Regions from separate parts of the Sphingosinicella sp. genome, predicted to be linked through region 4. Evidence: predicted binding sites of a transcription regulator. Region 4 holds the regulator's gene; each other region holds the start of a gene.
The links. Region 4 encodes LexA, which represses DNA repair genes until DNA is damaged. Its sites were predicted from a motif close to GTTCCNCNCTTGTTCT; they were not measured.
Positions count from the first base shown of each region.

Region 1: rmuC (DNA recombination protein RmuC) is a predicted target of LexA. The motif match lies at 4,347-4,362, and genes of this name have one in related genera.
Region 2: ACE3TJ_RS16090 (DUF6771 family protein) is a predicted target of LexA. The motif match lies at 4,325-4,340, and genes of this name have one in related genera.
Region 3: ACE3TJ_RS10415 (MmcB family DNA repair protein) is a predicted target of LexA. The motif match lies at 4,649-4,664, and genes of this name have one in related genera.

Region 1 is NZ_JAYRYK010000001.1:2,783,356-2,790,481, forward strand. Features, by position in the region: gene ACE3TJ_RS13050 (ABC-type transport auxiliary lipoprotein family protein) at 1-461, opposite strand, end outside; gene ACE3TJ_RS13055 (MlaD family protein) at 461-1,411, opposite strand; gene ACE3TJ_RS13060 (ABC transporter ATP-binding protein) at 1,414-2,205, opposite strand; gene ACE3TJ_RS13065 (ABC transporter permease) at 2,205-3,350, opposite strand; gene ACE3TJ_RS13070 (SMP-30/gluconolactonase/LRE family protein) at 3,343-4,257, opposite strand; gene rmuC (DNA recombination protein RmuC) at 4,381-5,766, shown strand; gene ACE3TJ_RS13080 (TrmH family RNA methyltransferase) at 5,767-6,567, opposite strand; gene ACE3TJ_RS13085 (HPr family phosphocarrier protein) at 6,567-6,818, opposite strand; gene ACE3TJ_RS13090 (PTS sugar transporter subunit IIA) at 6,872-7,126, opposite strand, start outside.
Region 2 is NZ_JAYRYK010000001.1:3,402,016-3,409,141, forward strand. Features, by position in the region: gene ACE3TJ_RS16055 (DUF5818 domain-containing protein) at 1-51, opposite strand, end outside; gene ACE3TJ_RS16060 (thermonuclease family protein) at 51-500, opposite strand; gene ACE3TJ_RS16065 (outer membrane beta-barrel protein) at 707-1,222, opposite strand; gene dinB (DNA polymerase IV) at 1,636-2,700, opposite strand; partial or broken gene ACE3TJ_RS16075 (IS630 family transposase) at 2,740-2,913, opposite strand; gene ACE3TJ_RS16080 (GNAT family N-acetyltransferase) at 3,037-3,591, opposite strand; gene ACE3TJ_RS16085 (DUF1778 domain-containing protein) at 3,588-3,893, opposite strand; gene ACE3TJ_RS16090 (DUF6771 family protein) at 4,127-4,315, opposite strand; gene ACE3TJ_RS16095 (thermonuclease family protein) at 4,426-4,764, shown strand; gene ACE3TJ_RS16100 (excalibur calcium-binding domain-containing protein) at 4,814-5,200, shown strand; gene ACE3TJ_RS16105 (ParB/RepB/Spo0J family partition protein) at 5,302-7,035, opposite strand; gene ACE3TJ_RS16110 (DUF2958 domain-containing protein) at 7,126-7,126, opposite strand, start outside.
Region 3 is NZ_JAYRYK010000001.1:2,185,217-2,192,342, forward strand. Features, by position in the region: gene ACE3TJ_RS10385 (M48 family metallopeptidase) at 1-544, opposite strand, end outside; gene ACE3TJ_RS10390 (YcgN family cysteine cluster protein) at 541-984, opposite strand; gene ACE3TJ_RS10395 (SCO family protein) at 972-1,604, opposite strand; gene ACE3TJ_RS10400 (ankyrin repeat domain-containing protein) at 1,666-2,298, shown strand; gene ACE3TJ_RS10405 (ActS/PrrB/RegB family redox-sensitive histidine kinase) at 2,310-3,599, shown strand; gene ACE3TJ_RS10410 (ActR/PrrA/RegA family redox response regulator transcription factor) at 3,596-4,156, shown strand; gene ACE3TJ_RS10415 (MmcB family DNA repair protein) at 4,153-4,632, opposite strand; gene ACE3TJ_RS10420 (cell wall hydrolase) at 4,816-5,490, opposite strand; gene ACE3TJ_RS10425 (DUF1491 family protein) at 5,654-5,977, opposite strand; gene ACE3TJ_RS10430 (PilZ domain-containing protein) at 5,987-6,355, opposite strand; gene ptsN (PTS IIA-like nitrogen regulatory protein PtsN) at 6,352-6,810, opposite strand; gene hpf (ribosome hibernation-promoting factor, HPF/YfiA family) at 6,862-7,126, opposite strand, start outside.
Region 4 is NZ_JAYRYK010000001.1:113,059-120,184, forward strand. Features, by position in the region: gene gltX (glutamate--tRNA ligase) at 1-185, opposite strand, end outside; gene ACE3TJ_RS00595 (ComEC/Rec2 family competence protein) at 339-2,363, shown strand; gene lexA (transcriptional repressor LexA) at 2,367-3,026, opposite strand; gene glp (gephyrin-like molybdotransferase Glp) at 3,101-4,291, opposite strand; gene moaC (cyclic pyranopterin monophosphate synthase MoaC) at 4,285-4,761, opposite strand; gene trpC (indole-3-glycerol phosphate synthase TrpC) at 4,765-5,559, opposite strand; gene trpD (anthranilate phosphoribosyltransferase) at 5,556-6,545, opposite strand; gene ACE3TJ_RS00625 (aminodeoxychorismate/anthranilate synthase component II) at 6,542-7,126, opposite strand, start outside.

The sequences.
Region 1 (7,126 bases), 2.7 Mb from region 4:
GCAACATAGCCGGTTCCGGGTGCCGACAATATGGCATCGTAGCGCACGCGCACCTGCGGTGCGCCGCGGACATCGAGCCCGAACTCCAGCAGCCGACCGGAAAGCCGGTGTGCGCCCGCGATATCGGCATTGCGCTCGTCGATCACCGGACGGCCAGTGCGCGCCTGCACCACCTCGCCGAGCAGGCGCTGGAACAGCACCACCGGCTGCTCGACCCAGTTCGCCTTCGGAAGATAGGCGATTTCGGTCGTCTGCGTGGTGACAGGAATGCGCAGCGTGCGCAGTGCTCCGGGCGCGCTCGGCACCGTTACGAGCAGAGGCTTGCCGGTAAGCGCGGCGGGTTCGCCGGTCTGGGCTTGAATGGTGAGCAGCGAGTCCGGCGGGTCTCCGGCGCCGCCGATCTGCACCAGGGGCCCGCAGCCGGCGATCAGCAGCGCCGCGAACAGGGCGATCGGTTTCATCATTTACCTCCGTCGGGTTTGTATTCCGGCAGCTTGCGGCCACCGACGAGGGCGCCCGCCGGGTCTTCGTCGAGCTTGGCGGCGATCGCGCCGAGCGAACGCGACATCTCGCGCAGGTCACCGACGAGGAGGTTCACTTCGGGTAGCGTCTGCGCGTTGAAGGTCTCTGCGCCGACACGCGCCGCGCGCGAAGTCGCCTCCAGCTCGCTGAGCGCCGTGTCGGCATGCTGCAGCGTCTTGCGGAGATCGGCAATCAGCGGCTTGCCCTCGGCGTCGACGAGCTTGCTGGTGCTGTCCGCCAGTACCGCGAGCGCCGCCGCGGTTTTTCGGGTTTCCGCGATTGTCGCGCGGATTTCCGTCACGGTGTCGGCAATGTCGCCGTCGCGGCTGGCGATGGCGGCGGTGATCGTGTTCGCGTTTTTGAGGATGCCCGCGATCGAATCCTGGTTCTGCGGGCTCAGCACTTCGTTCAGCCGTGCGGTAAGCGTGCTGATGCGTTCGAGGAGCTGCGGCGCGGAATCGAGGAGCTGGCCGAGCGCGCCGGGTTTCGTGGGGATCACCGGCGCCCCGTATGGCCCCGGCTCGTCGATCGGCGGCGCGCCCTTGATGGCGCCTTCCAGCTCGACGATCGAAACGCCGGTGAAGCCGACGCTGGCGATCGTGGCGACCGTGCCCTGCAGGATCGGCACACCCTCGTCGATCTCGATGCGGACGCGCACGAAGTTGGGCGTTTCCGGCATCAGCCGGATTTCCTGCACCGTGCCCACGGGCACACCCGAGTAGTTCACCGCGCTGCCGCGCGCGAGGCCGGAAACCGAACGGAAGAAGATGTCGTACTTCTGCCGGTCCGACGTGTCGACGCGCGCGATCCAAAGGATGAACAGGAACGCGGTGATGAACAGCGCGATCGCGACGGCGCCGACGAGAACGTGGTTGCTTCTCGTTTCCAAAATCAACCCCCTGCTGCGGCGCTTGCGAGCGCGGCGCGTCCGCGCGGACCCCGGAAATACTCCTGAACCCACGGATGATCGAAAGCCAGAAGTTCGTCGATCGTTCCCACCGTCAGCACGCGCTTGTCCGCCAGCACCGCGACACGGTCGCAAATCGTGTGCAGCGTGTCGAGATCGTGCGTGATGAGAAACACCGTGAGATCGAGCGCATCGCGAAGCTGGAGGATCAGCTGGTCGAAGGCCGCCGCGCCGATCGGATCGAGGCCCGCCGTGGGCTCGTCGAGGAAAAGCAGGCGCGGGTCGAGCGCGAGCGCGCGGGCAAGGCCGGCGCGTTTCTTCATGCCCCCCGAAAGCTCGCTCGGATGCTTCGGCCCCGCGTCGGGCGGCAGGCCGACCATCGCGATCTTGTAGGCCGCGATCTCGTCCATCAGCGCGTCTTCGATGTGGTAGAACTCGCGCATCGGCACTTCGATGTTCTCGGCGACGGTGAGCGTGGAGAAGAGCGCACCGTTCTGGAACAGTACGCCGAACTGACGGCGCAGCTCCAGCTCCTCAAGCTCGCCGAGACCGCTGACGCGGCGGCCGAAAATCTCCACTTCACCGGCGGTGTAGCGTTGAAGCCCGATGATCGATCGCATCAGCACGGTCTTGCCCGTGCCCGATCCGCCGACGATGCCGATGATCTCGCCGCGGCGGACTTCGAGGTCGAGGTTCTCGTGAATCACCTGGTCGCCGAAGCTGTTGCGAAGGCCGGTGACACGGATCACGGGGCCGCGGCGGTCGTCAGCCGTCATCAGTTCCACCCGATCGCCGAGAAGAACACCGCGAAAAAGGCATCGAGCACGATGACGAGGAAGATCGCCTGCACCACCGCAGCGGTGGTGCGCAGGCCCACCTCCTCGGCGTTGCCGCGCACCTGCATGCCCTGGAAGCAGCCGGTGACGGCGATGACGAGCCCGAACACCGGCGCCTTGATGAGCCCGACCCACACATCGGTGAGCGGCACCACCTCCTGAAGCCGCTGAATGAATGTCGCGGGCGGGATGCCGAGCGAAACCCACGTCAGCAACATGCCGCCGAGGATGCCGAGCATCGACCCGTAGAAGGCGAGAAGCGGCATCGCGAGCACGGCGGCGAGCAGGCGGGGGATCACCAACACCTCGATCGGCGGCATACCGATCGTGCGCATCGCATCCACCTCCTCGGCAAGCTTCATCGAGCCGATCTGCGCGGCGAACGCGCTGCCCGAGCGGCCCGCCACCATGATCGCGGTCATCAGCACGCCAAGCTCGCGGAAGGTGATGCGCCCGACGAGATTGATGACGAACACGTCGGCGCCGAACTGGCGCAGCTGCACCGCGCCCTGCTGCGCGACGACGATGCCGACAAGGAAGCTCATCAGCCCGATGATGCCGAGCGAGGCGACGCCGACCGCCTCGAACTGGTTGATGAACGCGCGCCACCGGAACGCCCGCCGCGCCGCGATCACCTTGCCGAGCGAAACGAGCGTGAGGCCGAGGAAGGCAAGGAACCCGCCGAACGTCGTCGCCGCGAAGGTGATCCAAGCGCCGAGCTTTTCCAGCGTGCGGATGAAGCCCGGCAGCGGGTCCGGCCGGATCTTGGTCGGCTGGGTATGCGAGCAGATCTGCTCGATCAGCTCTTCGGCCTTGTCGCTTGCGCCCGTCAGCCGGAAGGGGAGGCCCGCGGCCTCGCGCGCCGTGCGCGTGCGATAGAGCACCCACGCGCCCGCCGTGTCGATGCGCTCGATGTCGGCGAGATCGACGGTAAGCGGCTCGGGATCGGCTTCAAGCGCGCGCAGACGCTGCGAGATCGGGTCGATGAAGCGGATCGTCATGCGGCCGGAGAGGTGTACCGTGCGCCCTTCGTCCGTCTCGCTCTCGCTGATCCGGCCCTCCGCGGGGGCCTCCGCCTCAGCCATAGTGCGCAAGTCTCAGGCCGGGCCGGTCCCAACGCGTTTTCGCGAGCCGGCCGGTGGAGGACAGCGTCACCCACGCATCCTGCATGTCCGCGCCGCCGAAGCAGATGTTGGTGGAAAGCAGGTCGGGGAAGTCCCGCCAAGTCTGCGCGCCCGTGGCGGGATCGACGGAGGTGATGCCGGGCTGCGCGACGAGCGTCGCCACGCAGATGTTGCCGTCGGTGTCGATCGCCAGCGAATCGAGGAGGGTGTGCCCACCGAACGCCGTGACGACCCGTCCCGGCAGCGCGTCGAGCGGCGAGGGCGCGACCTCGCCGGGGCCGGTGATGTCGAAGGCAAGCACGGTCCGCTCCATGGTGAGCGCCGTATACACGGTGCGTCCATCAGGCGAGAGCCCGACGCCGTTCATGTTCGGGCCGTAGACGGCGCAGCGGATGCCGGAGCCGTCGGCCTTCGCATAGTAGAGCCCGCCGTGGTCGGTGGCGTGCTCGCGAATCTTGCCGAGGTCGGTGAACCAGAAACCGCCATCCGCGTCGAACACGATATCGTTCGGGCCGGAGAGGGCGCGGCCGTCGCACTCGGCATAGAGCCGCTCGACCTTTCCGGTCGAAAGGTCGATCCGCTCGATGCGTCCGGTCGTGTAATCGGCGGCGATGTGGCCGGGGATCAGCAGCCCGTCCTGGCGCATCCACTCGAAGCCGCCGTTGTTGCACACGTAGAGCGCGCCGTCCGGGCCGATTGCGGCACCGTTGGGTCCGCCGCCCGGCGTGGCGATCACCTCGGTGCGGCCGTCCGGCAGCACGCGCGTGATGCGGCCCGCCGCGATCTCGACGACGATGACGCTGCCGTCCTGCATCCACACCGGCCCTTCGGGAAACTCCAGGCCCTCGGCGACGATTTCGACTGTCATTCCGCTCCGTCCTCCCGCCGCATCCTGTCCGCCAAAGCGCTTTCGATGCAAGGTCTTTGCGTCCGACGGGCAATTGCGCTAGCAATGCAGTTCCCCATCTGTTCACGTTCGAAGGCGCGCCGCATGACCCCTCTCGCCCTGATTGTCAGCCTTGCGATGCTGGCCGTCGGCTGCGGCCTCGGCTGGCTGCTCTGGGCGCGCGACAAGGCGGCGCTGCGTACCGAACGCGATTCGCTGCGCGCCGAGCGGGACGGGCTCGCCGATGCGGCGGCGGGGCTTCGCACCGACAAGGCGCTTGCCGAGCAGCGCGCGGCGGCTGTGGAGGGGCTGACGGCCGAGATTGCCGAACTCAGGAAAGACAGTGTCGCGCTCGCCGAGCTGAAAAGCCGCGCTGATGAGCGCGAGCGGGCCTTTGCCGAACGCGAGGCGGACCTGCAGCAGCGCTTCGACACGCTCGCCAGCGCATCGCTTTCGAAGAGCCACGAGACGTTCGTGAAGCTCGCCGAGGAGACGCTGAAGCGACACCGCGAGGCGGCCGGAGAAGGCCTCCAGAAGAACCGTGCCGAAATGGACAAGCTCATTCAGCCGATGCGCGACACGCTGGCGAAGTACGAGCAGAAGCTCGGCCAGATCGAAGAGGCGCGGGCGACCGCCTACGGCGCCATTCACAACGCGATCGCCGAGGTGAAACAGGGGCAGGAGCGTGTTTCGGGCGAGGCGGCAAAGCTCGTCAATGCGCTGCGTAGCGCGCCCAAGGCGCGCGGGCGCTGGGGCGAACATCAGCTGCGCCGGGTGCTCGAAATGGCCGGCCTGTCGCCGCACGTCGATTTCGCCGAGGAGGTTTCGGTGGAAACGGAAGACGGGCGTCAGCGCCCCGATGCCGTGGTGCATCTGCCCGGCGAGCGTGTGCTGGTGATCGACGCCAAGTGCTCGCTCAATTCCTATCAGGACGCGCTCGACGCGCCGGACGAGGACGCGCGGCGCGCGCATCTTCTCGCGCACGCCCGCAACCTGCGCGTCCATGTCGATGCGCTGGGGAAGAAGAGCTATTCCGAGCAGTTCGGCGACACGCTCGATTTCGTCATCATGTTCGTGCCGGGCGAGAACTTCCTCGCCGCCGCGCTGGAGGCGGATCAGGAGCTGTTCGAAACGGCGTTCCAGCGTCGCGTTCTGCTCGCCTCGCCGACCAATCTCATCGCGATTGCGCGCACCGTGGCGATGGTCTGGCAGCAGGAACGGGCAAGCGCCGACGCGCGCGCCATCGCCGAGCTCGGCAAGCAGCTCTACGACCGGCTGGCGACGATGGGCGAGCATGTCGCAAAGGTTGGCCGAAACCTCGAAGCGGCGAACACGGCGTACAACAAGATGGTGGGCAGCCTCGAAAGCCAGGTGATGACCTCAGCGCATCGGCTGCGCGAACACGCCATCGCCGCGCCGTCCAAAACCGTGGAGGAACTGCCGCGCGTCACCGGCGAGCCGCGGCCGCTCACCAAGCTCGCGGCGGAGTGATCAGCGCCGCCGCTGGTTCAGCACTTCATAGAGCATCACCGCGCAGCTGACCGCGACGTTCAGCGAATCGGCCTTGCCGCGCATGGGGATCTTCACCAGCACATCGCAGGCAGCTTCGTAGTCTTCCGGCAGGCCGTGCTGCTCGTTGCCCATCAGGATGAACGTCGGCGCTTCGTAGCGGACGTCCTGATAGTCGTGGTCCGTGCGCAGGCTGGTGCCGACGAGCATACCGGGTCCCGCGCGCAGCCATTCGAAGAACGCTGCGCCGGTCGTCTGCACGATCGGCTGCGTGAACAGCGCCCCCATCGAGGCGCGCACGGCCTCGACGGACCACGGGTCGCAGCTCTGATCCAGCAGGATCAGCCCTCCCGCGCCCACCGCATCATTCGTGCGCAGGATCGTGCCGAGGTTGCCGGGGTCTTTCAGCGACTGGCACACGGTCCAGACGTCTGAGGCATTCCGGTCGAGGTCTTCCAGCCGCACCTCGGGAATGGGGAACACGCCGACGAGTGCCTGCGGATTGTCCTTGCCGGTGATCTTGTGAAGGATCTCGCGCGGCACCTCGATCGCCTCGCCGCCCGTCGCCTCGCACTCTGCGATCAGCCGCCGAAGCAGCGCGTGCTCCGCAAGGTCTTCGGCGAAAACGAGCGTTTCGGCGATGCGTCCCGCCTCCGCCGCTTCCGCGACGATCCGCATCCCCTCCGCCATGAAGCGGTTCTCGATGCGGCGGAATTTCTTCTGTTCGAGCGACCGGATGCGTTTGATCGTCTCGTTAGAGAAGCTTGTGATACGGCGGGGCATTATTCCTCGCCGAAGCGGTCCTCGACGAGGCCGACGAGCGCGGCGAGCGCGGCGTCCGCGTCGGCACCGCTCGCGATGATTTCGATCTCGTCGCCGGGGCTCGCGGCCAGCATCATCAGACCCATGATCGAGGTGCCGGTGACGCGCTGGCCATCCTTCTCCACCGTGACGGTGGCGGTGAACTCCGAGGTCAGCGTCACGAACTTGGCGCTGGCGCGCGCATGGAGGCCACGCTTGTTGCGGATGAGCACGCGCTGGCGGACGGCGACTTCGTCGCCGACCGGAACGCCGTCCGTATCGTCGCTCAGGCGACCTCTCCCAGAATCTTCGATGCGACCGAGATGTATTTGCGGCCTGCTTCCTGCGCCGCTACCACGGCTTCAGCGAGCTTCATTTCGCCGCGCACGCTGGCGAGGCGGATGAGCATCGGCAGGTTGACGCCGGCGATGACCTCCACATGGCCGCCCGAAAGCAGCGAGATCGCAAGGTTGGATGGCGTCCCCCCGAACATGTCGGTGAGGATAACGACGCCGCGCCCGGTGTCCACCGTCTTCACCGC
Region 2 (7,126 bases), 3.3 Mb from region 4:
TCCGGTTTCGCTGCGCAGGAGCAGGCCGGTTTCGGTGACGCGTCTTGCCATCAGCGCGCGCAGCGCCGGTAGGCGCCTTTTGAAAAATGCGTCCATTCGTGCGCTGCGCCGAGCGCGATCAGGCGGCAGCCGAGATCGCTCTTGTCGGGGAGCCAGCACTGGGCGGCGGTGCGGTTGCCGCCCGCGCCGCCGTGGGAGCGGCAGGCGATGGGGCTGGCCTCCACAAGGCGGAGATGGCCGGTCGACGTGGCCCCGCTCGCGGCGGGCTGGAGGAGCTTGATCAGGACGTCCCTCGCCGCGATGGGCGGCATGTCCGGGCACGGGTGATCGGCGCGGCAGGTGCCGTCCATTTCGCGCGCGGCGATCCCGTGGAGCCGAATGCGCGGGCCCTCGGCGCACCAGATCGGGCCGTCGGCGTCCCAGACCTGCACCGGCGTGCACGCGAAGATCTCGGCCTCCGGCACGACGAACACGGCAGCAGCAAGGATCGTGAACAGCATTCAGGCGCGTTTTCTCATGGTCACAGACGACAAAGTCTGTCGCATGAGGCAGGGCCTGTTGTCACGGCGCCGCGTGTCAGGATGGATGTCGAGAGACTTTCCCCCGCCGCTGCGCCGCGCGCGCCGCCCGGCGTTCACGCGAAGGGCAGGCAAGCACAAAGGCGGGGGCGGCGGCATATGGCTGCCGCCCCCGGTTTGCGCGCGTGTCAGAAGCGGAACAGGACGCCGACGACACCCTGATTGTTGATGACGTCGTCCTCGAAGTTCACGTGATTGAACTCGGCGCGGAGCGAGGCCTTGTCGCTGATCGCGGTCTCGACGCCGCCGCCGAAGCGGACGCCGTCGCCCCACGCGCTGACGCCGCCGCCGCTGATCTTGTTGCGCTGATAACCGATGCGGCCATAGAGGCCCGTCGCGTCATTGATCTTGAAGCCAGCGCGGGCGCTTGCGCCCCAGCCCCATTTGGCTTCAAGCCCGCCAGCATCGGCGGTGTTGAGGTCGATATTGCCTTCAACGCCGACGAACGCGCCGCCGAGCGGCATGTCATAGCCGACGAAGCCGGTGAGGCCGGCGCCGCTTGCACCCAAGCCCTCGAGGCTGCCGGAACCGTTCACGTTGTCGAGGGTCGCACCGAGACCGGCATAAGCGCCATTGAACACGTCGGCAGACGCAGGCGACACGACAGCGAGCGCCGCGAGCGACGCCAGAACGAATGTCTTCATTTTTATGCTTACCTTTATTTGAATGAGCGAACAGCGCCGCTGCGCGAGACCTTGTTTTTTTATCCAGCGGCGGCGCGGAAATAGGCACGGGTTTGCGGTGCGGCAAGGCGACAAAGGTCTTGATCTCAATCGGTAAACTTCGATGTTGCCGAATTGTGACACGCCCGACGCCCGTATTCCGGTTGAACAAGCGTGTAAGTAATGTGCCGGAAACCTCGCGGAAAGGTAGGGCGGTGCGAAGTCAAGTCCTAACGTGTGGTTATATTGTACAAATGTATCATCTCGCAAATCGGCTCATCGTCAAAGCCGTCAAGAAAAAACTGTGCCGACTGCTAAAAAAATACTTGCCTGTCATTCAGGGAAAATTGCGAAGGGCATACTTGAATCGCGCGGCGACAGCCTCGGGAATCGATTCAGAAAAGGGGCAGTGGGGTGTCCGGATCGGCCGCCGTGAAATTCGAAATCGTCACACCCACGAGCCTTATCCCCTTGCGTGTCGGCAGCACGCTCCGAATGAGCGCAAGGCTGAGTTCGTGAAGCCGTTCCCGGCTGGTCACGGGAGCCGAATCGCTGCGGCTGCGCGTGACCTGCGTGAAATCCTGGTATTTCACCTTGACGGTCACGGTGCGTCCGAACGCCTGCGTTTTTTCGCACCACGCCCAGACGTCGTCGGCCTGCCCGAGCACACCGGTTTCGATGTCCGCGTTTTCGGTGAGATCGCGGTTGAACGTTGTTTCGCTGCCTGCCGATTTGCGCACCCGATCGGGATCGACGGGCCGGTTGTCCTCGCCGCGTGCGATCGCATGATACCATTCCGCGGAACTTCCGAAATGCTGCCGGAGGAACGCGAGGGACTTTTCGCGAAGATCGCGCCCGCTCTCGATGCCGAGCCGCTTCATTTTCGCGGCCGTGACCGGACCCACGCCGTGAAAGCGCGCGACGGGGAGTGTCTCGACCCACGCTGCGCCCATGTCGGGCGTGACGGCGAACTGGCCGTTCGGCTTGCGCTGATCGGAGGCGAGCTTGGCGAGAAACTTGTTGTAGGAGACGCCCGCCGACGCGGTGAGCCCGGTTTCAGCAAGAATGCGCGCGCGGATGTCCTTCGCGGTGTCCCACGCGGTCGGGAGACCGCGGCGGTTGGCGGTTACGTCGAGATAGGCCTCGTCGAGCGAGAGCGGCTGGATGAGATCGGTGTAGTCGGCGAAGATCGCGTGAATCTGCTTCGAAACGGCGCGGTAAACATCGAAGCGCGGCGGCACGAAGATAAGTTCGGGGCATCGTCGGAGCGCCGATACCGACGGCATTGCCGAACGCACACCAAACACGCGTGCCTCGTAGCTTGCCGCTGCGACGACGCCGCGCGCGGCGCCGTGGCCCACGGCAACGGGCTTGCCACGAAGCGATGGATCGTCGCGCTGCTCGACCGACGCAAAGAAGGCGTCCATATCGATATGGATGATCTTGCGAACCGGGCTCATGCAGGTGTGTTCTAGAGCGTGATGATCTTAGGCTGAAGCCTATCCATTGTTTCTGACGTCGTTGGCGTATTCGCTGGGAGAGACGGCATCGCGCAGGGTTCGGATGCGTTTCCAGTTGGGTTCGACGGATTGTTCGTTCGCCATTCGCAGGCGAGTCTTGAGCTTGGCGAAGACCTGCTCGATCGGGTTGAGGTTGGGTCTGTAGGGCGGGAGGGAAGTGTACGCTCGCGATGGGTGCAGAGATTGGGAGCGCGAAAGCTGAAGCTGTAATTCTGGATTACGAAAGGCAGAGATCAAACAGATTGGTTTGATCCCTGAAGGACCGCCCTGTTGGCTTTAGCTGAACGCCGCGACCAGCGCGTCGACATCGGACATGGGCAGGTACATGCGTAGGTCGTTCGACGGAAGTGGGACGAAGCCATAAGAGGCATAGAGCGTCTTGCGTTGCTCGACGCGCGCGGGGTTGCCGCAGTCGAGCACGTCCAGCAACACCACGCGAATCCCGATTTCGGCGGCCGCGCCGGCGATACGGCGGAGGCAGTCGACGAGCAGGTCGCCGCCAAAGCCCCGGCCCTGATATTTGCTGTCGACGCCGATCATCGAGATATAGGCGGCAGGGATGATGCCGTGGCCGGGCCGGTCCCGTTTGAACGGGTCGGGTAGTTCGGCATAGTGAACCGCGTGGGCGTTGGTCGCGTAAAATCCGATCAGGCCGCCGTCCGGTGTGGTCAGCACATAAACGCGTGTATTACCGGCTTTCGCGAGCTTGTTCGCGGTCCTTCTGAAATAATTGTCGACCTGCTCGATGCCGCATGAAAAAGCCGCGCGATCATGCTTTGATGGATCGAGCGGCTCTATGATGCATTTTGCATCCGCATTTTCGCCGCTCACCGGCTTTCGATCGTCTCGCGGTGACGCGCGAATGCAGCGCGCAGCCTGTCGGACGGCGCCGCCGGACGGTCGAGCGCGGCAAGGAAAGCTGCATGATCGACGGGCTGGAGTGTCGTGTGCTCGTGCGCGGAAATCGTTTCCATGGCAGCCTTGTAGGCCGCGTTCATCGTGAAGACGGAATCGTCCACGCCCGCGAGCGCCGCGGCTTTCTGGATGGTTTCCTTGATGCGCGGCTTGGTCCGAAACGACATGCGTTCCGTACTCCGCTCATCGATCGCGTCGGTGATGCCGTGGCTCAGCATGGCCGTCTCCTTTCATGCATCATGTACGCCTCTACGGCGTACATTTCAAGATATGTGCGCCGTAGAGGCGTACATGCAGTGGCGGCATGATGTCCTGCCTCTCATCGCGAGAAGGACGGCTTGAAAGCGCCGGGAGCCCGCTGCGCGATTTTCCGGATTGAAAATCCTGCTCCACCGCCGTGTTGGCGCATCCCTTTTTGACAGGCCCGGCGCATATGTTTGCGCGCGAGGTTCTAGATCGGCAGCCGCAGCTGGTTGCGGTCCACCTCCAGCGCGCCGTCGAGCCGCCGAACAACGCTCTCCGCGAGCGCACGTGCGGCGGCGAGCCGAGCGGTTTCGCTATGCATTGCAAGCCCGATGCGGGCGCCGAGTGGGGCGGTCAGGAGCAGGGTTGCAAGTTCGGAAGGATCGATTCGAGACATGGCTGGAAGAGAACATAGATAGAACATTCTTGCAACGGTGTCTTCCGGTCGGGTGCTTGGTGCCGTAGGGGGGGCAGCAAGACCCGCCGACGTTTTTCCAGGGATAAACCGTGTTTGCTGCTGCGCTCATCCTGTCGTGCCTCGCGCCTCCAGTCCACGACGGGGACAGTCTGCGTTGCCAGGGCGAACGGGTGCGGCTGGTCGGCATCGATGCGCCCGAAATGGCGGAGAGCCCCCGCTGCAAGGATGCGCGGCGGTTTCGGTCGGACTGCGATCCGGGACGTGCGGCGGCATCGCGGGATTTTCTGCGGGCGCTGACGCGGGGCGAAGTGCGTTGCACGGTGACGGGTCGTGACGCCTACGGCCGTGCGCTCGCCCGGTGCGTGTCGGACGGTGTGGACCTCAATCGTGCCATGCTGCGGGCGGGGATGGCGCGCCGCTACCGGTGAGGTGAGCGCGGCAACGTCCGGTTTACCGCTTTGCCGGTACGGTTCGGGCATGGGCTCCCGGAAACCGTCCCGCACGAACGTTGTCGCCTTCGGCGCCCGCGCCCGCACGCGCAGGCAGGTTCGGCAGCGTCATGGGATCGTCCGGATTCTCGGGATCGGCGGGCTTGCCGGGGTGGCGCTCGGCGCTGCCGTGGGGCTTCAGGAAAGCGGCGACCTCGGGAACGCGGCCAGGTTCGTCGGGGCGGTTTCGAAAGAGGTCGCGGTTTCGCAGGGGATCGCGCGGGCCAGCGCGCCGCCGCCCGGCGCTTATTATCGTTACTGCGCCGATGCCCGCGCTGCCGGGGTCGCGCCGCTTTACGCTGGCGAGCCGGGCTATCGCCCAGCGCTCGACCGCGACGGCGACGGTGTCGCGTGCGAGCCCTACCGGGGGCGCTGAGGGCGGGCGCCATCCTTGCGTTTCAAGTTTTTCCGTACGGCACGCGCGTTTACGGCAGCAGAAATGCGGGCGCGGGGGAGGCGCCCGCGCCCGCATGCGTCTCAGGCGGCGAGCCTCGCTGTTTCCGCGTCCGGCGCGTCCACCGCGACGGGGCCGGGCGCGGCGTCGCCATAATGCGACGCCGGGAACCGCATCCAGCGCGGCACCCAGCGGGTCACGCGGGGGCGTCCGTTGCTGCCGCTGAGATGGTCGCCGAGGATCGAGCGCAGCACCTTGCCCGCCGCGCCGTGGTTGGCGTCGGCGACGGCCTTGCCCGCCACCTCGGCAACGAGCGCGGAGAGGGTTCCCTTGTCGCGGACGAGGCCGAGGAAGGCGTCGTCGGCCTGCCACCAGTCGGCCATGTCGATGCCGAGATGGACGCCGAGCGCGGCGATGACGGGATCGCCCGCCGCGAGCGTTTCGCCCATGACGACGGCGAGGATATCGAGAACGACACCGTCGGGAAGCTCGGCGAGACGCAGGAACAGCGCGGCAAGGTCGCGTACGCCGTAGGCGCCGATGACGCTCGGGCAGTCGGCGTCGAGTCCGAGCACGTCGAGGACGGCGCGGCGCTTGCTGTCGAACGCGGTTTCTCCGGCGGAGGTTTCGACGCTCTCGGCGACGGCCTCGCTTGCCGCCGTCTGCGGTTCACGGCGGACCGACCAGAGGGTGGAACCGCAGACCGCGTGCGCGAGCATGAGGCGGAGCGCGGCACCGGGATGCGCGGTGAGCACGGCGCGGACGGCGGCATGGCGGTGGAGGTCGAGATAGGCGCGGAGTGCCTTGCTGATCTCGGCGCGCGGCAACGGGGCGGGCGCGGCATCGGCGCCGCCGCGAAGCCGTTTCGCCTCGCGGCGGGTGATATAGCCTTCGTGGAAGACGACCTCGCCGGTGCTGCGCACGTCAATGTAGACGCGTCCGCCCTTGCGCCGCGCGCATTTCTCATGCTCCCAGCTTTGGAACGGCGTGTCGGGGCCAAGGATGACGACCTCCTGCCATCCCGCCGCGCGGTACGCGTCGGCGCGGGCGGCGACGGCGGCGTTCTGCGCGGTCCAGAACGCGTCGGCATCGGCGAACCAGCGCGTTTCCCTGAACAGGTCTTCGGCAATCGCGAGGCCGCTCGCATCGACATCGAACAGCGCGTGATCGGCGGGAATGGACGCGCCGCCGAAGAGCCATGCCCTCAGGCGCTCGCCGGTGGGGGCGTGGCTGTCCGCGTCATCGAGACGCGCAAGCCATGCCTGCTGCTGGCGCTTGGTGGCAAGGGTGAGGTGGCGGATGCTCGCAGTGTCGATGTCGCCGCGCCGGTAGAGGCTGCGGAGGCGCGGCAGCAGGTTGCCGAGCGCGAGGATGCGGCGGACGGCGCTGTCCGCAAGCCCGAACGTCGCGGCGATGTCGGCGGGCGTGCGGCCTTCGCGGGTAAGGCGCACGAAGGTTTCCCACTGGGCGACCTCGTCGGGATCGAGGCGGGCGAGGTTCTCGATGAGCGAGGCCTCGACGGCGGCGGCATCGTCGCCGTCGTCGATAATCGCGCAGGCCAACATCGCGGCGTCCGCATCGTCGGGGCGTTCGGCGGCGACGGCGAGCGCGGCGTGGAAGCGGCGGCGTCCGGCGACGATCTCGAAGGTGCCGCCAGTGCTGCCCGTGCTGCCGCCTGCGCGAACGAGAACGGGGACGAGCACGCCACGCGCGCGGACCGAGGGGAGGATGTCGCCGACGTCGGGCGGGCGCTTGCCGTGGCGCATGTTGGCGCGGCTGACGCTGAGGCTGGCGAGCGGGATGAAGTCGAGTTTCATGGGAATGGTCCTTTCAGGTTCGAACTGCGGCGAATGCGCGCCGCGCGCCTTTCGCACCGCGCCGCTTGGAACGGCGGGCGCGGAAGCGGGT
Region 3 (7,126 bases), 2.1 Mb from region 4:
CGAGCGCGCCGCGGCTGCTGCAGCTACCCCAGCGGCCGGTGGTGTCGCCGAGGCGGACCGGCGGCGGCGGCAGGCCGATCTCGGCGGCAAGCGCGGCGCAATCCTCGGTGAGAAGCCGCTGCGCCTCGCGCCGCAGCCAGGTTTCGACCCGCCGCGCCATGGCATCTGCTGGTCCGCCGACCTGGAGCACCTCGCCCTCCAGCCGGGCGGTGCGAGGAAGATCGGCGCGCCATTCGATCCTGATCTCGGTGTCGCCGTAAGGGATCGACACCCCCGGCGCGAACGGGCGCGGAGACGGCCATTTGCGCGTGCACGCAGCGATCCACGGCTTCTGTGTTTCGAGGAACGCGGCGGCGCGGCGGTGCGAAACCCCGTTCGGCAGGGTGAGGCCGATGCAGCCGAGCGCGGCGTCGGCACGAAGCGTCATGCGCCGGGCGCGCGGGCTGATGCGCACGCGAAGCGGAACCATGCGGCCATCGACATCGAGCACATCGGGCAACACCGGCTTGCGCGAAAGCGTGCGCCGCAGGAACGCGAGGCTCACAGCTCGCGGTCCAGCATATGGTGTTCGAGCGGACCGGCCTCGTCCTCCGAAACCGTCCACCCGCTCACCGATTCGCCGGCGCGCTTCACGCTTTCCGGGTCTCCCGTGATCAGCGGATGCCATTCGGGGAGCGGCTCGCCGCGATCGAGCAGGCGGTAGGCGCAGGTGGAGGGGAGCCAATCGATGCTGCGCACCTTCGCTGGGGTGAGGCGCACACAGTCCGGTATGTGCGCGCGGCGGTTGCGATAGTCCGAGCAGCGGCCGGTGCGGCGATCGAGCAGGCGGCAGGCGACGTTGGTGGCGACGAGTTCGCCCGACTCCTCGTCCTCCAGCTTATGCAGGCAGCATTTGCCGCAGCCGTCGCAGAGGGCTTCCCACTCCGCGCGCGACATGTCCTCAAGCCGCTTGGTTTCCCAGAAGCGCGTCGTCAGCGCACCCATTTCGCGAGGCCCGCGGCGATGGCCGCCGCATCATCCGCACGTTCGAAATACATGACGGGCTTTCCGTCCGGGTCCATCAGATAGATGAACGCGCTGTGATCCATCAAATAGTTCTGCGGATCGGTGCCCTCGCCCTTCGCGGCATAGACCCGGTAGGCACGCTTCGCGGTATCGATCTCCGCCTCGGTCCCGGTGAGACCGATGAGACGCGGATGGAACGCCGCGACGAAATCCTTAAGCACAGCGGGTGTATCACGCGCCGGATCGACGGTGACGAACACCGGCTGCACGCGCGCTCCAAGGGCTGGATTCGCGGCTTCGAAACTTTTCAGGCCCTGCGCCATGCGCTGCACGTCCACCGGGCATACATCCGGGCAGAAGCTGTAGCCGAAATAGATGAGGCGGTAGTTGCCCTTCAGGCTGTCGTTTGTAACGCGCTTGCCGTTCTGATCGGTGAGCGCGAAATCGCCGCCGATGGGCGCACCGGCGAGCGGCGGCTCCTCGGCACCCTGAGCAGCAGGTTTCGGCGCAGCGAGCCAGATGAAGGCTGCCACGAGCGCAACGGCCGCCGCGAGCAGCAGTGCGATGCGAAGAAAGGGGAGACGACGCGGTTGTTTCATATTCAGCTCGTCCGGCCTATAGACCAGCTTTGCCCTCAGGGACAAATCGGATCCGTGCCACATGTCCAGCCTGCGTAATCTTGCCGCCCTTCTCATGACGTTTGCCGCGCTGTCGCTCGCCGCGCCGGCCGCCGCACAGTTTTCGGACCGTTACAATTTCTTCAAGGCCGTGAAGGAGGGCGACGTCCTGAAGGTGAAGTCGCTGATCGACCAGCCGGGATCGACGCTGATCGACATGCGCGACAACGAGACTGGCGAGATGGCGCTGCACATGGTGACGAAGCGCCGCGATGTGCCGTGGATGAACTTCCTGATCGCCAACGGCGCGAGCGTGAACGTACGCGACAAGGACGGCAACACGCCGCTCCACGTCGCCGCGCAGCTCGGCTACATCGACGGCATCCAGACGCTCGTGCGCCGCAAGGCCGACGTGAACGCGGCGAACGGCCGGGGCGAGAGCCCGCTGATCGTGGCCGTGCAGCAGAGGAACGCCATGGTCGTGCGCGAGCTGCTGAATGCCGGGGCGAACCCCGATCTTGCCGACCATGTCGCCGGCATGTCCGCGCGCGAATATGCGGAGCGGGATCGCCGTGCCGCCGCGATCGTGCGCATGTTCAAGGACAACGACAACAAGGCCAAGGCCGAAGAGGCAAAGCCCGCGACCGTGCTGCCGCTGCCGAACCCGGGCAACTGACGGGCCGCGGCGTGCCGCAGCCGCAATCTCTCCAGCAGGCGCCGCTGCCGACGGCGCTCGGCACCGCCGGTGTCCGCGTCCGCACGCTTGTCACGATCCGCTGGATGGCGATCGCCGGCCAGTCGATCGCGTTCCTCGTCGTGCATCTTCTGCTCGGTTTCCAGGTGCCGCTCGCGGCTGCGGGTGCCGCGATCCTTGCCTCCGCGCTGCTCAACATTGGGCTTTCGACGCTGTATGCGCCGACGGCGCGGCTTGTAGGTGTCGAGGCGCTGCTGCACCTTGCGTTCGACCTCCTGCAGCTCGGCGTTCTTCTCTACCTCACCGGCGGCCTCGCCAATCCGTTCAGCGTGCTGCTGGTCGCACCAGTGACGATTTCCGCGACGCTGCTCAGCGCGCGCGCCACGGTTGCGCTGATCCTGATCGCGATGGCGACCCTCGGCGTGCTCTGGCAGTGGTCGCTGCCGCTGCCGTGGGCGGGACCGCCGCCGGTGTTGCCGCCGATCTACGTGCTCGCCAGCCTCGTCGCACTCGGCTTCACCGTCGTCTTCCTCGCCATCTATGTGCTCCGCGTCTCGCTCGACGCCCGGCGCTGGCAGCAGGCGCTCGTCATCACGCAGGCGGTGCTGGAGCGTGAGACGAAGATGTCCGCGCTCGGCGCGCTTGCCGCCGCCTCGGCGCACGAACTCGGCGGCCCGCTCGGCACGATCAGCCTCGTCGCGCGCGATCTCGCCGAGACACTCGAAGGCGACCCCGATTTCGGCGAGGACGTGGCGCTGCTCGACCGTGAAGCCAAGCGCTGCCGTGAGATAATGACGGACCTTGCCCGCCGCGCCGAGGTGGACGCGCCGTTTCCGCACGTGCCTCTGCGCGTGCTGCTCCACGAGGTGGTGCAACCCTTCGAGGCGAGCGGGAAGAGCATGCATGTCGATGCGCCCTCGACCGTGGTGGCGCGCACGCCCGAGCTGCTGCACGGTCTCGTGAACCTCGTCGACAATGCCGTTCGCCACGCGGCACGTGAGGTGAGCATCATCGCCCGCACGGACACGGACTCCGTGACGCTCGAAATCACGGACGACGGCGCGGGCTTTCCACCCGAGCTGCTGCCGCATCTCGGCGAGCCCTATCTTGGCCCGTCACGCTCGGCGCGGGGCGGCACAGGGCTCGGCATCTTCATCGCCACGACGCTCATCGAACGCACCGGCGGCGCGCTGACGTTCCGAAATGCCGCAGGGGGCGGGGCGGTAGTCGAAATCGTCTGGCCGATCGCCTATATCGCGGCAGGAACGGAAGGACAGGCATGACCACCGAAACCGAAACCGGCGCTCCGCCCGCTGCTGATCGCACGCTGCTGCTCGTCGACGACGACAACGCCTTTCGCCAGCGCCTTGGCCTGACGCTCGAGCGCCGCGGCTATACTGTTGCGGCCGCATCCAGTGTTGCGGAGGCGCGCGGGATCGCCGCTGAACTGAAACCAGCTTACGCCGTGCTCGATATGCGGCTCGGCGACGGCAACGGCCTCGATCTCGTCGGGGAACTCCGCGCGCTCCGGCCCGGCATCCGCATCGTGATGCTTACCGGCTACGGCAACCTCGCCACCGCCGTCGCCGCGGTGAAGGCGGGTGCGGTCGATTATTTGCCGAAACCCGCCGACCCGGACGCAATTCTGAACGCGCTGCTCGCGCCCGGCGAAGCAAAACCAGCGCCGCCCGAAGAGCCGATGTCCGCCGACCGCGTGAAGTGGGAGCATATCCAGCGCGTCTACGAGCTGTGCGACCGCAACGTCTCGGAAACCGCGCGGCGGCTGAAGATGCACCGGCGGACGCTGCAGCGCATCCTTTCGAAACGCTCGCCGCGTTAGGATAATTCCCCGAAAAACGGATCTTCGGCTCGCTGGAAACGGCTCGCAGCGAGTCGGCCGAAGCGCAGGATTTCCGTGCGTCGTCTTGCAGCGGGAAGCGGGCTTGCCGGGGCGTTTCGCAGGATCGCCGCATCGAAGCGGTCTGCGACGATCACGCCGCTGATCTCTGGCCGGAACGCGGGCTCATCGAGAATCGCCGCCGGGATGTGCGGTGGCACCGCCCAGAAGAAACGGTCGCAGAAATCGAGATAATCGGGCCACTTCATGTCACCGCGCAGATCGGCGAGCGACACCTTCACCTCGCAGATCACGATCTCGCCCTTCGCGTCGATCGCATACACGTCGGCGCGACGCCCATTGCGCAGCGGCACCTCGGCGAGCGCGGCAAGGCCCAGATGATGGAACATGCGCGTGACCCCGCGCACGACGTCGCACGCGACCATCGGCGATTCGGCGGGAAGGGGGGCAAGGTTCATTCTCCGCACTGTAGCCAGAACAGGACGGGAACGAAAGTGGCCTAGGACCGATCGACATTCAGAAGATGACGTGGCGAAAATGGTGGATTTCGGGAACCGGCGCGCAGCGTACGTCAGTACGTGAGCACCGGAAGCGCAGAAAGACGCCATTTGCAGCCCGTCAGGGCTGAATGTCGATCGGTCCTAGCGGTAGAAGATATGCCCGCCGATGCGCCGCGTCTGTTCCTTCACACGGCGCCAGCCCGGCTTCACATAGGTGGCGTGGAAGAACGTCGCCTTGTCGGTCACGTCCTGCCAGCCTTCGCCGACCGCAATGATCGCGATCGCTTCAGCGCGCTTCCAAGCCGCACCCTTCACGGCGGGAACATCGGGTTTGCCATCGAAGGTGAAGGAAAACTGCCCGCTCTGGTAGACGACAGCGCAAATATCATCGGGCCAGCGATCGTTCTCCGCACGGTTCAGGATGACCTGCGCGACGGCGAGCTGGCCTTCGAGCGATTCGCCCCGCGCCTCGTAGTAGATGGCGCTCGCAAGACAGCGCATGTCGTCATCGAGTTCGCTGCGGTGCATATCGGCGACATCGCCGACGAGCGCGGCAAGATCGAGCGTCGGCGCGGCCTCAGAGACGATCATGCCGCCGGCGCGCGGGGTCTGATCGATATCGAGTTCGTTTTCGATGGGGATCGGCGAGAACGGAAGGCCCTGTTGAGCGGCAGCCGGCACGTTGAGCACGATCGCGGCGGGTTCGAGGTTGCTGACGATGTGATCGCCCGCCACCGGGGCCGCACTCGGCCATACCATCGCGATCATCGCCGCGCAGAACGCGACGAGGCTGATGCCCCGTATGGATTTCGACATGGAAGGGTCCGCTCGTTGTCCGGGGCTGCCCAAGGGGGCAAACGGGGCCGAAAATCAGGCCGCCAGCGCCGGGAGTTCAACATCAGCACCGGCCCAGAAGGCTTGGCGCATAATCATTTCGCGGTGCGGATTGCCTCCCGAACAATCGAGAGTCAAGAAATTGTTAATCTTTGTCGACAAAACGCCCTGGATTCTCGATATCCAGTTCGATGATCCATAGATCGGGATCGAATTTCCTGCGCTTTTCGAGTGCCTCTTGTGCGGCGGGATCGCGCTCTTCACGATTCTCGAAGATCGGCTGCCACGAAACCTTGCCGTCCCCCATATTCACACGGGAAAGCGCCGTTATCGTGCCCGAAGCTTCGCGCAGGAGAAGCAGGACGGCACCCGAATCAGGCTCGCCCTTGGCAATGATGGTGGCGAATCCGCCCGAAGCCTCGACCCGGCGACGAAGCGCGCCGACCCATATGTCCGTCTTGATTCGCACCCCGCGCGGTCAGGCGCTGGCGGCGGCGGCGTGTCCAGGCTGATCCGGCTTGGCATCGAGCAACCCGAGCATCCGCGCCTTATCACCCAGCCGCTGCAGCCCGCCCGAATCGCCATCGACGAAGACGAGGCCCATCAGCCCCTGATCCGCCCACGCGACAAGGCACGGAAACGTGCCGTATTTGGGAAGGAACAGGTGAAGCGCCGTGCCTTTCGCCAGCATCTGCTTGCAGGCGATGCGCGCGCCGCTCGTGGAGATATCGCGCACGATGCACCCGAACTGCCGGTCGATCAGGCGAATCTCGCCCTTGAACACGACCTGACGGCGGCCCGCGAGACGCGCCGCTTTGCCTTCAGCCTGGGTGACTTCGATGCTCATGCCGCTTCGCTATGCCCGACTCCGCTTAAAAGCGCGTAAAGAGCATCGCTATTGTTTGTGCCGCGCAGCTTGTCGACGAGGCGGCGATCCCGGAACATGCGGCTGATCTGGGCCAGCGCCTTCAGGTGATCGGCGCCTGCATCCTCGGGCGCGAGCAGCATGAACACGAGATCGACGGGCTGGCGGTCGATCGCATCGAAATCGATCGGCGGATCGAGCTTCGCGAACAGGCCCTGCACGCTCTTCAGTTCAGGAAGCCGCGCGTGCGGCACGGCAACGCCGCCGCCGAGCCCGGTGGACCCGAGTCGTTCGCGTTCGAGCAGCACCTCCATGATCCGTGCCTCGGGCACGCCCACGACCGGCCCAGCAAGCGCGGCAAGCTGCTGGAGCAGGGCCTTCTTGCTGCCGGCACGGAGTCCTGTGTGGACCGTTCGCGGTGTGACGAGATCGAACATGGCTGAGCTTATACCCCAAACCGTCTGGAAGGGCCGTTAACGCGCCGCCGCTCAGGCGGCGGGCGGTTCGACCCAGCCGATGTGCCCATCCTCGCGGCGGTACACCATGTTGTATGCGCCCGTCCGGCTGTTGCGGAACATCAGCGCGCCGGTGTGGCGAAGGTCGAGCATCATCACGGCGTCGGAGACACTCGCATCGGGAATGTCGACGCGGGTCTCGGCGACGATGAGCGGGTTGTCGGCGCTCTCGCCGGCCTCTTCGACCTCTTCGTCGGCGGCGCGCAGCACGCGGTATTCGGCGTCGAAGGCGACATCT
Region 4 (7,126 bases):
ATGGCTTCCTTTGTGGAGCGCGCCTTGTCGGTATCCTCGATGCGCAGCTTGAACGTCCCGCCGGTCGCCTTCGCGTACAGCAGGTTGAACAGCGCGGTGCGCGCGCCGCCGATGTGGAGGAAGCCGGTCGGGCTCGGTGCGAAGCGGGTAACGACCGGGGTTTTGGCGCTTGCGCCCATGGAAATCCTGTCCGAAACTGAAAGAAGTCGGGGGGCTCTAACATAACGCTGCCAGCCGTTCAAACCGGGCCGCTCGAGGCCGGAGCGCTGCCCCTTGCGCATCGCACCCGCCTGCACGAAACCGCCGAAATCTGGCTTGCGGAGGAGCGTCACCAGCTCGTGCTGTTCGTGCCCGTCGCGCTCGGGCTCGGTATCGCGGCATGGTTCGCGCTGCCGACACCGCGTGAATGGATCGCGGCGATGCTGCTCGGCGGCGCGCTCGCGGCAGTCGGCCTGCTGGCAAACGGGCTTCCGCGCATCGCGCTTGCCGCAGTCGGCCTGCTTTTTGCGCTGGGAGTCGGCGCGGCATGGCTGCGTGCCGAGCAGGTACGCGCGCCGGTGATCGAGCGGTCATGGCGCGCACTCACGATCGAGGCGACAGTCGATGCCGTCGAACCGCGCCCAGCCGAGGGCCGCACGCGCCTGCGCCTTTCGGATATCACCGGCCTGCCGCCGGGCCTCACCGCGCGTGTCGGTATCCGAGGCAATGCACCGGAGGGCGTCGTACCCGGCACGCGCGTCGCTCTGCGCGCATCGCTGTCGCCGCCGCCGGGGCCGAATATTCCCGGCGGCTACCATTTCGCGCGCCGCGCGTGGTTCGACGGCATCGGCGCCGTCGGCTACGCACTCTCGGATGTCACGGTCGTTGCGCCTGCACCGGCGCGTCCCGGCTTCATCCGACGCTTCGAGGCGTTCCGAAGCGCGCTCACGAAGCGCCTGCAGGACGGCGTCAGCGGCAGGGAAGGTGGGCTCGCCGCCGCGCTCGTCACTGGCGACCGCGGCGGTATCCCCGATGACGTCACCGAGGCGATGCGCGACAGCGGCCTCGCGCACCTCATCTCGATCTCGGGCCTGCACATCGCGGTCGTGGTGGGCGGCGTGCTGTGGGGCACGCGCCGCCTGCTCGCGCAGAGCGAACGCCTCGCGCTCGGCACCGATATCAAGCTGATCGCCGCGCTCGCCGCCGCCGCCGCGGGCATCGGCTACACGCTGATCGCGGGCGCGGAGGTGCCGACGGTGCGCTCCTGCATTGCCGTGCTCATCGTGCTCGTCGGGCTCGCGCTGGGGCGGGAGGCGATCTCGCTGCGCCTTGTCGCTGCGGGCGCCTTCTTCATCCTGCTCGTACGCCCCGATTTCCTGCTCGGGCCCAGCTTCCAGCTCAGCTTTGCCGCCGTCACCGCGATCGTCGCGCTTTATGAATCGCCGCTCGCGCGCCGCTTCAATGCGGGAAAGGAGGCAGGCCGCGCAGAACGCCTGTGGCACGGTGTTCTCGCGCTCCTCGCCACCGGCATCGCTGCCGAGTTCGCGCTCGCCCCAATCGCCTTCTTCCATTTCAACCAAATGGGGCTCTACGGCGTCGCCGCGAACCTCGCCGCGATTCCCTACACCAGCTTCGTGATCCTGCCGCTGCTCGGCCTGTCGGTGTTTCTCGGCGCGATCGGGCTCGCCGCGCCGGTCGATTGGCTGCTCGGCCATGCGCTCCACATCCTCATCCACATCGCGGAGATCACTGCGGCGACGCCCGGCGCTGTCTCGCGGCTCCCGGCCGCGCCGGACTGGGCATTCGCCATACTGATGCTCGCCGGCGTCTGGTTCTGCCTCTGGCAGACGCGTCGCCGGTGGCTCGCGCTGTTACCGCTCGCAATCGGCACCGTGGGTATGGCGACGGCGCAGCCGCCCGACCTCATCGTCGATGGGGAGGGCAAGCACCTCGCCGTGGTGCGGGACGGCAAAGTCGCGCTCCTCCGCACACGCGCCGGAGATTACGTGCGCTCGATGTGGGCGGACGCGGCGGGAGAAGCCGCGAGCAGCAATCTCGAAACACTGCCGGACGCGCGCTGCACGCCTGACGCCTGCACTGCCCGTGTCACGGCGGGCGGCCGTGCATGGACGCTGCTCGCTACGCGTTCCGGCCTTCTCATCGATCGTGCTGCATTCGAACCCGCCTGCGCCGCCGCCGACATCGTCGTCAGCGACCGCCGCCTGCCATATTGGTGCGCTCCGCGCTGGCTGAAGCTCGACCGTGCAAAGCTCGCAGAAACCGGTGCGCTGTCGATCTGGCTCGATGGGCCGCGCATCCGCAGTGTCGCCGCGGAGGACGGCTCGCATCCCTGGGCAAGCCGTCTTCCGTCTGACGTCAAATAATCCTTAGTTATACCTGCGCAGCAGCCCTACGAGCTTGCCCTGGACGCGCACCCGGTTCGGTGCATAGCGCTGCGCGGTGTAGGCGCTGTTCGCGGGGTCGAGGCGGATTTCGCCCTTGTCGCGGCGGAGATACTTGAGCGTTGCCTCGTCTTCATCGACCAGCGCCACGACGATCTCGCCGTCACGTGCCGTGTCGCATTTCTGGACGAGGGCATAATCGCCGTCGAGGATGCCCGCCTCGATCATGGAGTCGCCGGAAACCTCCAGCGCGAAATGATCGCCCGCACCGCCGAGGAGCGCGGCGGGCACGGAAAGCGTACGATCGCTTTGCAGCGCTTCGATCGGCATACCCGCGGCGATCTTGCCGTGCAGTGGAAGCTCGATGACGTCATCGTTCGCCGCCGCGATGATCGGCGTCTGCCGGGCAGGGGCCTTCGCCGTCGTGCCGGTTTCGGGGAGGCGCAGCACTTCGAGCGCGCGTGCGCGGTTCGCCAAGCGTCGGATGAACTGCCGCTCCTCGAGCGCGTTCACCAGCCGGTGCACGCCGGACTTCGATTTGAGGTCGAGCGCTTCCTTCATTTCCTCGAATGAGGGTGAGACGCCGCCGGCCTGCAGCCGATCGTTGATGAACATCAGCAGTTCGTGTTGCTTGCGTGTCAGCATGTCCGGTCCGCCCTTCCGTGTTTCGCGACTCGTTCCACAAGATGTTCCACTTTTCGTGAACGAATAGAGAACATTTAGGGGGTGACGAAAATCCTGTCAAGCGCGAGCACGGGAACATCAGCCCCCGCTGCCGCTGCGGGAGCGCCCACGGGGCGGATGATGAGCGCGTTCGCACCGGCGAGCACGCCCAGCATGGAGGAATCCTGTGCATCGAACGCGCGCACGCCGTCCGCCGTCAGCCGCGCGCGCAGGTGATCGCGGCGGTTGCCGTTCGCGGGCAGGGGGGCGAGCAGCCGCGCCGTGATCGTCGGGTCGGTGTTCGTGCGTCTCGCCATGCGCGCGAGCATCGGCAGCGCGAACAGCACGGCGCAGACGAAGGCGGAGACCGGGTTTCCCGGCAGCCCGAGCACGCGCGCGCGCCCAAGCGACCCGGCGATCAGCGGCTTGCCCGGCTTGATCGCGACTTTCCAGAAATCGAGCGCCGCACCAGCGTCTTGTAGCGCCGCCTGCACCAGATCGTGGTCGCCGACCGAGGCGCCGCCGATGGTGACGACGAGGTCGGCATCGCTTGCGGCCTTCAGCCCCTTGCCGATGGCGTCAAGATTGTCGGGGAAGATGCCGAGGTCGCAGGCTTCTGCGCCCGCCGCGCGAAACAGCGCCGCCAGCATCACGCCGTTCGAGCTGACGATCTGGTCCGCCTGCGGCACCTCGCCCGGCGGCACCAACTCGTCTCCCGTCGCGATGATCGCGACGCGCGGGCGCCGTATCGCAAGGCTGCCGTGCCCCGATGCGGCGGCAAGGCCGAGATGCTGCGGGCTAAGCCGCGTTCCCGCTACGATCAGCCGTTCGCCAGTACTGAAATCCTTGCCCGCCTTGCGGATGTGCGCGCCCGTGTGTGGCGGGCCGTCGCCCGTCAGCGTCAGCAGGTCACCTTCACGGCGCACCTCTTCCTGAACGATCACCGTGTCGGCGCCTTCGGGCAAGGGCGCGCCCGTGAAGATGCGGGCCGCTTCGCCCGCGCCAACCTTTCCAGCAAAGCCGCGGCCTGCCGCGCTTTCACCGACGACGCGCCAAGGCCCCGGCATATCGGCCCAGCGGACCGCGTAGCCGTCCATCGCGGAGGCCGGGAAGGGCGGCTGCGTCAGCCTTGCGGCGAGGTCTGCGGCAAGCGTCAGGCCGGCAGCCTCGGCGAGCGAAACGTCCATCGGGGAGACAGGCGCCGAGGCTGCCAGCAGCCGCGCCAGCGCGTCCTCGTAGCTCAGCATGTGCCGGGGAAGGTCCAGTCGCCGGATTTGCCCCCGGTCTTCTTCAGCAGGCGCACGCCCGAAATAACCATCGCCTTGTCCACGGCTTTCACCATGTCGTAGATCGTCAGCAGCGCAACGGAAGCCGCTGTCATCGCTTCCATTTCAACACCCGTGCCCCACGTCGTCGAAGCTGTCGCCTCCACGCGCACGCCGCCGTTCTCCAGCGTGAAATCCACCGCAACGCTCGTAAGCGGCAGCGGATGGCAGAGCGGAATGAGATCGGCGGTCTTTTTCGCCGCGGTGATCCCCGCGATGCGCGCCACGGCGAGCACGTCCCCCTTCGCCGCGTTTGCGCTGCGGACGGCCGCGAGCGCCTGTGCGGACATGGTGATATGCCCTTCGGCGATCGCCGTGCGCGCGGTCACCGCCTTGCCGGAGATGTCGACCATGCGGGCCTTGCCGGCCTCGTCGAGGTGGGTGAGTGCCATGAATCAGCCCTCCAGCAGCCGTTTCGTCGCGGCGGTGACGTCATCCTGCGCCATCAGCGATTCCCCCACAAGGAAGCTGTTGATGCCGAAGGCGGCCAGTCGGTCGAGGTCCGCGCGTGTGCGCAGCCCGCTTTCGCCGACGAGCGTATAGTCCGCCGGCACGCCACCGGCCAGCTCAGCCGATGTTTCAATATCGACATGCAATGTTTTGAGATTGCGATTGTTCACGCCCAGAAGCCGCGATTTCAGGTGCGCAAGCGCAGCGTCTCGCTCGTCTGCATCATGCACCTCGACAAGAACATCCATCCCCCAGCCGAACGCCGCCGCTTCCAGTTCCTTCGCAAGACCGATGTCGATCGCCGCAACGATGATAAGGATCGCATCCGCTCCGATCGCCCGCGCTTCCGCCACCTGATAGGGATCGACCATGAAGTCCTTGCGCAGCACCGGCAGCGGGACGGCCCCGCGCGCCGCGATCAGCTTGTCGTCGCTGCCCTGGAACCAGTGCTCCTCGGTCAGCACCGAAAGGCACGAAGCCCCTCCCGCACGGTAGGCGCGCGCCAGCGCCGGCGGGTCGAAGTCCGCGCGGATCAGTCCCTTGCTCGGCGATGCCTTCTTGATCTCGGCGATAAGGCCGAAGCGGCTTTCGCGCTTCGCCGCATCGAGCGCCGCCTTGAAGCCGCGCGGGGCATCCGCGATGCGCGCTGCTGCATCGATCTCGTCGATCGGCCGCGCGGCCTTCCGCGCCGCGACGACGCCGCGCTTGTGGTCGCAGATTTCCGCCAGCACGTCGCTCATCGAAAAGCCTTCCAGCGTTCGAGCAGCGCCCGGGCGCGCCCGTCGTCGAGCGCTGCTGCTGCCATCGCCGCACCAGCGGCCCAATCATCCGCCTTGCCCGCGACGATCAGGGCGCCCGCCGCGTTCAGGCAGACGATGTCGCGGTAGCCGCCGCGTGCGCCTTCCAGAAGCCGCAGCATCGCCGCCGCATTCTCCTCGGGCGTACCGCCCCGGATCGCTTCGGGTTCGTGCCGCGCGAGTCCTGCCGCCTCGGGCGACACCTCTTCGGTTTCGAGGCGCCCCGCGATCAGCCGCGTGCAGGCCGTCGGCCCGGTGACGGTCAGTTCATCGAGTCCGTCGCTGCCATGCACCACCATGGCGGCATCAGCGCCCAGCCGCTGCAGCGCCCCGGCGATGGAGAGCAGCCATTGCTGCCCCGGCACGCCCACGAGCTGCCGTTTCACACCAGCCGGATTCGCAAGCGGGCCGATCATGTTGAAGATCGTCCGTCGCCCGATCGCGCGCCGCACGCCCGCGACGCGCGCCATCACCGGGTGGTGTTTCGCAGCGAACAGAAAGCCGATGCCGATCTCGGCGAGCGATCGCTCCACCGTGTCGGAGGCAAGATCGAGGTCGAGCCCAAGCGCGGTCAGCACATCCGCAGCGCCAGATTTCGAAGACGCCGCGCGGTTGCCGTGCTTGGCGACCGGCACGCCGCACGAGGCAACGACGATGGCGACCGCGGTCGAGATGTTGAGCGTATGCGCGCCGTCGCCGCCCGTGCCGCACACATCGATCGCGCCTTCGGGCGCCGTCACGGGCCGCATCCGGCTTCGCAGCACGCTCGCCGCCGCGACAAGCTCGTCGACGGTCTCGCCGCGCTCGGCCAGTCCGGTCAGGAAGCGCGCGATCTCCGCGTCCTCGACATCGGCGTTCAGAATGGCGTCAAATGCCGCGCGCGCCTCCGCCTCGCCAAGCGGTGCTCCGGTGGCGGGCAGGTGTCTCACTGGGCAATGTCGCGCGGTCGCGGAGTCATCCCGGCGATCCGCAGGAAATTTGCGAGCATGTCGTGGCCATGCTCGGTTGCGATGCTCTCCGGGTGGAACTGCACGCTGTGGATCGGCAGGCGCGCATGACGGAACCCCATCACCGCCTCGTCGTCCGACCACGCATTCACGATCAGGCTTTCTGGAATGTCTTCCACGATCAGCGAATGATAGCGCGTCGCCGTGAAGGGCGAGGGGATGCCCGCAAACAGCCCGGTCCCGTCGTGGCTCACGGGCGATGTCTTGCCGTGCATCAGGTGCCCGCGCACCACCTTACCGCCGAAGTGCTGGCCGATCGCCTGATGGCCGAGGCAGACGCCGAGCAGCGGCTTTCCGGCATCGGCGCACGCGGCGACCATATCGAGGCTGATCCCAGCCTCGTTCGGCGTGCAGGGGCCGGGCGAGATCAGGAACGCGCTCGCCCCGCTCGAAAGCGCCTGTCCAGCGGATATCGCATCGTTGCGTACCACCTCCACCTCCGCGCCCAACTCCATCAGGTAGTGGACGAGGTTCCAGGTGAAGCTGTCGTAATTGTCGATGAC